3 regions of the Streptomyces sp. NPDC058701 genome follow, and region 3 is predicted to be linked to each of the others. Evidence: riboswitches for the same ligand, from Rfam matches in the RefSeq annotation. Region 3 holds a riboswitch; each other region holds the start of a gene.
What was found. A riboswitch is a leader RNA that binds a small molecule or an ion and turns the genes downstream of it on or off. The one in region 3 is predicted to bind thiamine pyrophosphate.

Region 1: another riboswitch for thiamine pyrophosphate. It lies ahead of thiC (phosphomethylpyrimidine synthase ThiC); the one in region 3 lies ahead of ACFWW8_RS12295 (thiamine ABC transporter substrate binding subunit).
Region 2: another riboswitch for thiamine pyrophosphate. It lies ahead of thiO (glycine oxidase ThiO); the one in region 3 lies ahead of ACFWW8_RS12295 (thiamine ABC transporter substrate binding subunit).

The regions. Positions count from the first base shown of each region.
Region 1 is NZ_JBHXSY010000006.1:159,171-162,398, forward strand. Features, by position in the region: gene thiC (phosphomethylpyrimidine synthase ThiC) at 1-1,339, opposite strand, end outside; TPP riboswitch at 1,334-1,479, opposite strand; gene ACFWW8_RS08610 (YibE/F family protein) at 1,552-2,943, shown strand; gene ACFWW8_RS08615 (SsgA family sporulation/cell division regulator) at 3,094-3,228, opposite strand, start outside.
Region 2 is NZ_JBHXSY010000001.1:306,660-309,887, reverse strand. Features, by position in the region: gene ACFWW8_RS01440 (thiazole synthase) at 1-45, opposite strand, end outside; gene thiS (sulfur carrier protein ThiS) at 51-251, opposite strand; gene thiO (glycine oxidase ThiO) at 248-1,426, opposite strand; TPP riboswitch at 1,424-1,536, opposite strand; gene ACFWW8_RS01425 (NAD(P)/FAD-dependent oxidoreductase) at 1,618-2,838, shown strand; gene ACFWW8_RS01420 (Rv2175c family DNA-binding protein) at 3,043-3,228, shown strand, end outside.
Region 3 is NZ_JBHXSY010000009.1:49,285-52,512, forward strand. Features, by position in the region: gene ACFWW8_RS12290 (ABC transporter permease) at 1-567, opposite strand, end outside; gene ACFWW8_RS12295 (thiamine ABC transporter substrate binding subunit) at 663-1,760, opposite strand; TPP riboswitch at 1,845-1,953, opposite strand; gene rlmN (23S rRNA (adenine(2503)-C(2))-methyltransferase RlmN) at 2,011-3,123, opposite strand; gene ACFWW8_RS12305 (phosphatidate cytidylyltransferase) at 3,199-3,228, opposite strand, start outside.

The sequences.
Region 1 (3,228 bases), on a different contig from region 3:
AGGCGATCATCGCGGCGCCGATGCCCGAGGTGATGTGGTCGTACGCGGGCGCCACATCGGTGGTCAACGGGCCGAGCGTATAGAACGGCGCCTCCTCGCAGATCTCCTGCTGAAGGTCGATGTTCTCCTTGATCTTGTGCATCGGGACGTGGCCCGGGCCCTCGATCATGGTCTGGACGTTGTGCCGCTTGGCGATCGTGTTCAGCTCGCCCAGCGTCTTGAGCTCGGCGAACTGCGCCGCGTCGTTGGCGTCCGCGATGGACCCGGGGCGCAGGCCGTCGCCCAGCGAGTACGTGACGTCGTACGTCGCGAGGATGTCGCAGAGCTCCTCGAAGTGCGTGTAGAGGAAGTTCTCCTTGTGGTGCGCCAGGCACCAAGCCGCCATGATCGAGCCGCCGCGCGAGACGATGCCGGTCTTTCGACGTGCGGTCAGCGGCACGTAGGGGAGCAGCACGCCGGCGTGGACCGTCATGTAGTCGACGCCCTGCTCGGCCTGCTCGATGACCGTGTCCTTGTAGATCTCCCAGGTCAGGTCCTCGGCACGGCCGTCGACCTTCTCCAGCGCCTGATAGAGCGGCACGGTGCCGATCGGGACGGGAGAGTTGCGCAGCACCCACTCGCGCGTGGTGTGGATGTTGCGGCCCGTCGAGAGGTCCATGACCGTGTCGGCGCCCCACTTGGTCGCCCACGTCATCTTGTCGACCTCCTCCTCGATGGAGGAGGTGACCGCGGAGTTGCCGATGTTGGCGTTGACCTTCACCAGGAACCGCTTGCCGATGATCATCGGCTCGATCTCGGGGTGGTTCACATTGACCGGGAGCACCGCGCGGCCCGCGGCGATCTCCTCGCGGACCACCTCGGGGGAGACGTTCTCGCGGATCGCGACGTACTCCATCTCCGGGGTGATCTCGCCGCGCCGGGCGTACGCGAGCTGCGTGACGGCGGCGCCGTCACGGCCCCGGCGGGGCTGACGGGGACGGCCCGGGAACACCGCGTCGAGGTTCTTCAGGCCGCCGCGCGGCGACGTGTGCTTGATCCCGTCGTCTTCGGGGCGCGCGGGGCGACCCGCGTACTCCTCGGTGTCTCCGCGCGCGATGATCCAGTTCTCGCGCAGCGGGGCGAGGCCCCGGCGGACGTCGGTCTCGATCTGCGGATCGGTGTACGGCCCGGACGTGTCGTAGAGCGTCACGTCCTTGCCGTTGGTGAGGTGGACCTGCCGGACCGGCACCCGGAGGTCGGGGCGGGAGCCCGCCACGTACCCTTTGTGCCAGCCCGGCTGTCGCTCGGTCTGGCCGTCGCCCTGGTTGACGGCAGGCGTGCGTGCGTCCTGAATGGTCATGAGACCTGATCTCCCTACGCCGGCATTACCCGGTAACAGGTTCGGCGGTCGACGCAGCCTCTTCCCGTACGCATGGGTGATGCGCGTACGGTGATCAGCGTCCTCTCAGCCCGGTGCTCCGAGCTCCCGCGTTGTGCAAAGGTGCCCCCACGCTAGCGTCATCTATGGCGTGCTGAACAGTGGGCCCCCTCATCTCTTGCGATGATCAGTCAGTGACGTCCTCGCCGCAGCCCCCCACCGAGCCCACTGACCCCAACGGCCACGCAGGCCATGCGCACGCAGGTCACGGTCCGACCGCGGGCCACTCCCACAGCCACAGCCACGGCCCGGCGGCCCCTGTCTCGAAGCACCTGCGCAAGGTCATCGCGGCCGTCCTGATCCCCTTCGCCACCGCCGTCTTCGTCGGCCTGGTGGTGCTCTGGCCGGGCGGCGCGCCCGGCCACGAGCGCACGGGGGTCGGCTTCGACCGGCAGACCCAGCAGGGCAAGGTCGTCTCGCTGGCCTTCGTCGACTGCAAATCCGTGAACGCCTCGCAGGTGCCGTCGACCGGGGACACGTCCACTCCCGAAGGCCGCGAGGCCGAGGCCGCGCAGACCGGCGAGTGCAAGAAGGCCACCGTCGAGGTGGGCAGCGGACCGGACAGGGGCCGGACCTTCGTGGAGGTCGTCCAGCCGGGTGCGCCGCGCCAGTTGGAGGACGGCCAGGAGGTGGTGGTCGCCTACGCTCCGGACGCCCCCCGCGATCTCCAGTACTCGGTGATCGACGTCAACCGGAAGTTCCCTATGGCGGTGCTGGCCGGCATCTTCGCGGTCTCGGTCGTCCTCGTCGGCCGGATGCGCGGGCTGTTCGCACTGATCGCGCTGGTCGTCAGCTTCGGCGTGCTGACCCTCTTCATCCTGCCCGCCATCCTCCAGGGCTCGAACCCGCTGGTCGTGGCGATCGTGGGAGCGAGCGCGATCATGCTGATCGGGCTCTACATGTGCCACGGCCTGACCGCCCGGACCTCGGTCGCCGTCCTCGGCACCCTCGTCTCGCTGCTGCTGATCGGCTTGCTGGGCTCGGTGTTCATCGACTGGGCCTTCCTCAGCGGCAACACCGACGACAACACCGGCCTGATCCACGGTCTCTATCCGGACATCGACATGAGCGGTTTGCTGCTCGCAGGCGTGATCATCGGTTCGCTGGGCGTCCTCGACGACGTGACGGTCACCCAGACCTCCGCCGTCTGGGAACTGCACCAGGCCGACCCGTCGATGGGATCGCGCAGCCTGTACCGAGCCGCCATCAGGATCGGGCGGGACCACATCGCCTCGGTCGTCAACACGCTGGTGCTCGCCTACGCGGGCGCCGCACTGCCCCTGCTCCTGCTGTTCTCCATCGCGAACAGCAGCATGGGGTCCGTGGCCAACAGCGAGCTGGTCGCGGCGGAGATCGTACGCACGCTCGTGGGCTCGATCGGGCTCGTGGCGTCGGTCCCGGTGACGACGGCGCTCGCCGCCCTCGTCGTCTCCGCCGACCGCCCTGGGGCCCCGGCCGCCGGTCCCAGCGCCGGGGCCAACCAGGGCCCGGCGCGCAGCGGCCGGGGCCGGCGGCGCAAGCGCTGACGGCGGCGGGGCACCCGGGGCGGCGGGCGGTGGCATGCCGCGCGCCGACGCCGCGGGTCGGGTCGGGTCCCGTAGGCCGACGGCCGACGGCCTGTCCACAATTCCCTTCGATGACAGTCAGTCACGGTTCAACGGCGGCACGGCGTCGCCTCAGCCGGCATTCTGCTCGTTCTGCCGCGACCCGGCGAGGATCTTGCCGAGCGCTTCGTCGAGGTGCTCCTCGAAATCACCCAGATTCCTCTCCTGACCGAGCGGAACAAGCCGGTCGGTGCGGTCGAGGAACGC
Region 2 (3,228 bases), on a different contig from region 3:
GGAGGAGAAGGTCCGGCCGCCGAGGGCGAAGAGGTCGTCAGCCATGCCGCTCAGCCCCCCTGGACCGCGGTGAGGATCTCCACCCGGTCGCCGTCGCCCACCGGGGTGGCCGTCCACTGCCCGCGCGGGACCACGGTCTCGTTGAGCGCGGCCGCCACCCCGGAGGGGGCGGCCGTCAGGATGGCGACCACCGCGTCGAGGGTGGTGCCGGCCGCGACCTCGCGCGGCTCGCCGTTGACGGAGATGGTCATGCGTACGACTCCTGACGTGCGGTGGAGAACCGGCGCGGGCTGAAGGGGCGGGCGACCGGAGGCAGTTCGCCCGTGGCCAGCAGCTCCGCCATCACGTCGCCGGTGAGGGGGGTCAGCAACACCCCGTTGCGGTAGTGCCCGGTGGCCAGGTGCAGCCCCGGCAGGTCGGTGGGGCCCAGCAGCGGGGCGTTGTCCGGGGAGCCGGGCCGCAGCCCCGCGCGGGTCTCGGTGAGCGGCAGTTCGGTGATGCCGGGCACCAGTTCGTGGGCGTCGCGCAGGAGCTCGTAGACCCCGCCGGCGGTGACGGTGGTGTCCCAGCCGAGTTCCTCGCTGGTGGCTCCGATGACCAGCTCGCCGTTCTCGCGCGGCACCAGGTAGACGTGGCTGCCGCGGACGACCGCCCGTACGGTCCGGGACAGGAACGCCCCGTACGCCGCGGGCACCGTGAGCCGCAGCACCTGGCCCTTGACCGGACGTACGGGGGCGGTCACCTCCGCCGGCACGCCCTCCAGCCGGCCGCTGAACGAGCCCGCCGCCAGGACCACCTGGTCGGCGAGCAGTTCCGTACCGTCGTCGAGCACGGCGCCCGTCGCCCGGTCGGCGCCGACCAGCAGCCGCGTGGCCCGCGCCCGGTGGACGCCCACCCCGGTCCGCTCGCAGGCGGCCAGCAGGGCGGCCGCCAGCCGGCGCGGGTCGACCTGGTGATCGCCGTCCACGCGCAGGCCGCCGCGTACGCCGGGGGCCAGCATCGGCTCCAGGCGCCGGCACTCGCGGCCGGTGAGCCACTGCGTCTCCAGGCCGCAGCGGCGCTGCAGGGCGTGCAGCTCGCGCAGGTGAAGCCGGTCGTCGGAGTCGAGTGCGACGGCGAGGGTGCCGCAGGCCCGGTAGCCGATGTCCAGGCCGCCGCTCGCCTCGGCCAGTTCGGCCGCGAACTCCGGATAGCGGGCGGCGGAGGCGAGCCCGAGGCCCAGCAGCGCCTCCTCGCCGTAGTGCAGCTCGGTGACGGGGGCGAGCATGCCCGCCGCGACCTGGGCCGCGCCGCCGCCGGGCGCCGGGTCGGCGAGCACAGTGGTGAGGCCGCGGCGGGCCGCCCGCCAGGCCGTGACGAGTCCGATGACGCCGCCCCCGATGACGAGGACGTCGGATCCCTTCCGGGACGTTCGAGATGAGTGCATGGGCGTCCAGCCCCTCCCTTCGCCGGCATGACCCGGATCAGGTTCGTACGGTCGGAGGCCGCCCAGCCTCCCTCTCAGCCCGGTGCGCCCGGACTCCCGCGATAGGTACGCCTGCCAGACTAACCCCGGGCCGGACGGCGGGTAAGGCGGCACCTGTTCCTGATGGGCCGTCAGAAGATTAGGGTGGCCGCGTGAGCGAGCAGACGGAACAGACACAGAGCGGCGTCGTCATCGTGGGCGCCGGAATGGCCGGCGTGCAGACCGCGGTCGCCCTGCGGGAGCAGGGCTTCACCGGTCCCGTGACCCTGCTGGGAGCCGAGCCGCACCAGCCCTACGACCGCCCCCCGCTGTCCAAGGCGGTCCTGCTCGGCAAGGCCGAGGACTCCGCCTTCGACGTCGACTTCGAAGGGCTCGGCATCCGGCTCATGCTCGGCACCGAGGTCACCGGGCTGCGGGCCGCCGACCGGGAACTGGACACCGGGTCGGGCCCCGTCCCGTACGACACCCTCGTGCTGGCGACCGGCGCCGTCCCGCTGACCCTGCCCGGCACCGAGGGCGTCCCCGGCGTGCACCTGCTGCGCACCCTCGACGACGCCGCGCGGCTGCGGCCCGTCCTGGCCGCCGCCGACCGCGCGGTCGTCGTCGGGGCCGGCTGGATCGGCGCCGAGTTCGCCACCGCCGCCCGCGAGGCCGGCTGCGCGGTGACCGTGGTCGAAGCGGCCGACCGGGTCCTGGCCGGAGCCCTGCCCGCCGAGGTCGCCGCACCCATGGCCCGCTGGTACGAGGAGGCCGGCGCCGAACTGCTCACCGGCGCCCGCGTCGCCGGGATCGAGGGCGGCCGGGTCCTCCTGGCGGACGGCCGCAGCCTGCCGGCCGGCGCCGTGGTCGTGGGCATCGGCGCCCGTCCGGCCACCGGGTGGCTGGCCGGGAGCGGCGTCGAACTGGGCCCCGACGGCTCGGTCACCGCCGACGCCCACCTGCGCACCTCCCTGCCCGGGGTCTACGCGGTCGGCGACTGCGCCTCCTTCCCCTCCGACCGGTACGGCACCCGCCTCCTCGTCCACCACTGGGACAACGCCCTCCAGGGACCCCGGGCCGTCGCGGCGAACGTCCTGGCGGGGGAGCCCGTCCAGGTCTACGACCCGGTCCCGTACTTCTGGTCGGAGCAGTTCGGCCGGTTCGTCCAGTACGCGGGCCACCACGGCGGCGCCGACACCCTGCTCTGGCGCGGCGACCCGGCCGCACCCGCCTGGTCGGTGTGCTGGCTGCGCGACGGCGCCCTGGTGGCCGTCCTGGCCGTGGGCCGCCCGCGCGACCTCGCACAGGGCCGCAGGCTCATCGAGTCGGGCACCGCACTGGACCCCGACCGGGTCGCCGATCCGGCCGTCCCGCTGAAGGCGACGGCCCGCTGAGGGCTGTCACGCAATCCCTGGCGTCGCGCGCCCGCCAGGGATTGCGGGACAGCCCTCAGGGGGTGTCGTCGAACCCGCTCCTGCCGTGCGGGGCCCTCCGGGCGTACGGAACGACTCCGCCGACACCCCCCGGCCGGCGGCGCCGGTACCCGTACGGGGCCGCCCGGGTACCGGCCGCCAGTCCGAGGTGGCAGGCTTGTACCCGTGACCGAGATTGACGCAAAGATCGATGCCCTTGTCCCCGCCTGGCTGTACCTCCCCGACATCGCGGAGAAGCTGAACATCGAGGTGACGCGGGTCCGCCAGATGGTCAAGGAAGGGCAGCTGATCGCCGTGCGCCGGGGCGAGAACCGCTCCCTGCAGGTGCCGGCCCCCTTCATCGACGGCGAC
Region 3 (3,228 bases):
CACCATCAGCGACGCGGCGGCCACCGACGGGGCCAGCGCGGGCAGCGTCACCCGCCGCCAGGCGGCGAACCGCCCGGCGCCCAGCACCCGGGCGGCCTCCTCCTGGCGGGGATCGAGCTGCGCCCAGAGCCCGCCCACGGTCCGTACGACCACGGCGTAGTTGAAGAAGACGTGGGCCAGCAGGATGGCCCACACGGTGGTGTCGAGCCGGACGCCCCACAGCTCGTCCAGCAGCCCGCCCCGGCCGACCAGCGCCAGGAAGGCGGTCCCGACGACCACGGTCGGCAGGACGAACGGCACGGTGACCACGGCCCGCAGCAGCTGCTTGCCGGGGAAGTCGAAGCGCGCGAAGGCGTACGCGCCGGGGAGCGCGATCAGCAGCGTGAGCGCCGTGGAGGCGAGCGCCTGCCAGGTGGTGAACCACAGCACTTCGGCGATGTCGGGCCGGGCCAGCACCTCGCCGATCCGGCCGAACCGCCAGCCCGCGTCCGTGGTGAGCCCGCGCCCGACGATCGCGCCGACGGGGTAGGCGAAGAACAGCCCGAAGAAGGCGAGGGGCACGGCCATCAGGCCGAGCCGTACGGCCGTGGCCCGGCCGCCCTCGCGGGGAGCGGGACCCGGCGCGGCGCCCCCCGACGCCGCCCCCGGGCCCGCCGGCGTTCCTACCTCACGACGAGCGAGGACCATGCCTTGACCCACTGCTCACGGTTCTCGGCGATGGTCTCCGGAGCCACGACCTCGGGCTTCTCGACCACCACACCGTGCTTCGTGAACAGCTCCGGCAGGACCGCGTCCTTCGTCACCGGGTTCACGAACATCTGGAGCGGCATGTCCTCCTGGAACTTCTTGCTGATCAGGAAGTCCAGGAGCGCCTTGCCGCCCGCCTCGTTCTTCGCGCCCTTGAGCAGGCCCGCGAACTCGATCTGGCGGAAGCACGTGCCGGTGGCGACGCCCGTGGGGGCCTCGGCCGGCTGCGGCTCCCCGTACAGCACCTCGACCGGCGGGCTGGAGGCGTAGGAGACGACCAGCGGGCGGTCGCCCTTGGCCTTCTTGCCGCCCGCCGAGCCGGAGAAGCGCTCGTTGTAGGCCTGCTCCCAGCCGTCGACGACCTCGACGCCGTTGGCCTTGAGCTTGCTCCAGTAGTCCTTCCAGCCCTCTTCGCCGTACTTGCCGACGGAGGCGAGGAGGAAGCCGAGGCCGGGTGAGGAGGTCGCGGCGTTCTCGGTGACCAGCAGGTCCTTGTACTCCGGCTTGATCAGGTCGTCCAGCGTCTGCGGCGGGGCGATCTTCTTGTCGGCGAAGTACTGCTTGTCGTAGTTGACGCAGACGTCACCGGAGTCGACCGGCGTGACCCGGTGCTCCTTGTCGAGCCGGTACTCCGGCTTCACGTCGCCCAGGCCCTTGGCCTCGTACGGGGTGAAGATGCCGTTGTCGAGGGCGCGCGAGAGCAGGGTGTTGTCGACGCCGAAGAAGACGTCGCCGCGCGGGGAGCCCTTGGTGAGGATCTCCTGGTTGAGCGCCGCGCCCGCGTCTCCGGACTTCAGCTTCTTGACGGTGTAGCCGCTCTCCTGCTCGAACTCCCTCAGGACCGCGTCGGTCACGTTGAAGGAGTCGTGCGAGACGAGGGTGACGGTCTTGGCCGCGGGGACGTCGCCGGCGCCCGCGGACGTGTCCTTGGCTTCGCCGCCGCAGGCGCTGAGCGTGGTCACGCCCAGCGCGGCCGCGAGCGCGGCGCCCGCGATCTTCTTGGTGGTGCTCACTGGTCAATTCCTCCTGGGATGTCCAGGAGAAGACGCGGCCCTGCCCGGCGCTCTGCGGAGCGGACGCCGGGCAGGGCGCAACAGCTTGAGTGGTGACCGAACTTCCTACCCCGAATGACCGGGGCGAGGTTCAGAGGGTCTGCGGTGACGGTTACCGCACTCTCAGCGCTGTGGCGCTCCCCTGTCGGAATATTAAGTTGGTTCGGCCACAGGGTACCCCGTGGCCGAATACGATCGAACAGAAGAGGGGCTAGCGCTCCGAGGCGGCCAGCTGGCCGCACGCGCCGTCGATCTCCTGGCCGCGGGTGTCCCGTACGGTCACGGGGACGCCGTGCCGGGCGATCGCCTCCACGAAGGCCTTCTCGTCCTCGGGCCGCGAGGCGGTCCACTTCGAGCCCGGCGTCGGGTTCAGCGGGATCAGGTTGACGTGGACGCGCTTGCCCTTGAGCAGCTTGCCCAGCAGGTCGCCGCGCCAGGCCTGGTCGTTGATGTCGCGGATCAGTGCGTACTCGATGGAGATCCGGCGGCCGGACTTCTCCGCGTACTCCCAGGCCGCGCCGAGCACCTCGCGGACGTTCCAGCGGGTGTTCACGGGCACCAGGGTGTCGCGCAGCTCGTCGTCCGGCGCGTGCAGGGAGACCGCGAGCCGGCACTTGAAGCCCTCGTCGGCGAAGCGCAGCATGGCCGGAACCAGTCCCACGGTGGAGACGGTGATGCCGCGCTGAGACAGGCCCAGGCCGTCGGGCTCCGGGTCGGTGAGCCGGCGGATGGCGCCGACGACGCGGTTGTAGTTGGCCAGCGGCTCGCCCATCCCCATGAAGACGATGTTGGAGAGCCGGGCCGGTCCGCCCGGGACCTCGCCGTCGCGCAGGGCGCGCATGCCGTCGACGATCTGGTGCACGATCTCGGCGGTGGACAGGTTGCGGTCCAGCCCGGCCTGGCCGGTCGCGCAGAACGGGCAGTTCATGCCGCAGCCGGCCTGCGAGGAGATGCACATGGTGACCCGGTCGGGGTAGCGCATCAGCACGGACTCGACGAGCGTGCCGTCGTGCAGCTTCCACAGGGTCTTGCGGGTGGTGTCGTCGTCGCACGAGATGTGTCGCAGGACGTTCATCAGGTCCGGCAGCAGCTGGTCGCGGAGCTTCTCCCGGGATGCCGCGGGGATGTCCGTCCACTCGGCCGGGTCGTGCGCGTAGCGCGCGAAGTAGTGCTGGGAGAGCTGCTTGGCCCGGAACGGCTTCTCACCGATCGCGGCGACCGCCTCGCGGCGCTCGGCCGGGGTCATGTCGGCAAGGTGCCGGGGCGGCTTCTTGGCGCCCCGAGGGGTGACGAAGGTGAGCTCTCCCGGAACAGGGCGGGCCATGGCAGGTACTCCTCGTAAGACGAAAGGCGCGCCGCAGAAGCAGCGCGCCTTTCAAGGGTAACCGCCCGGGCGGTATCAGCCCGTGCCGACGAAGGCCGCCAGCAG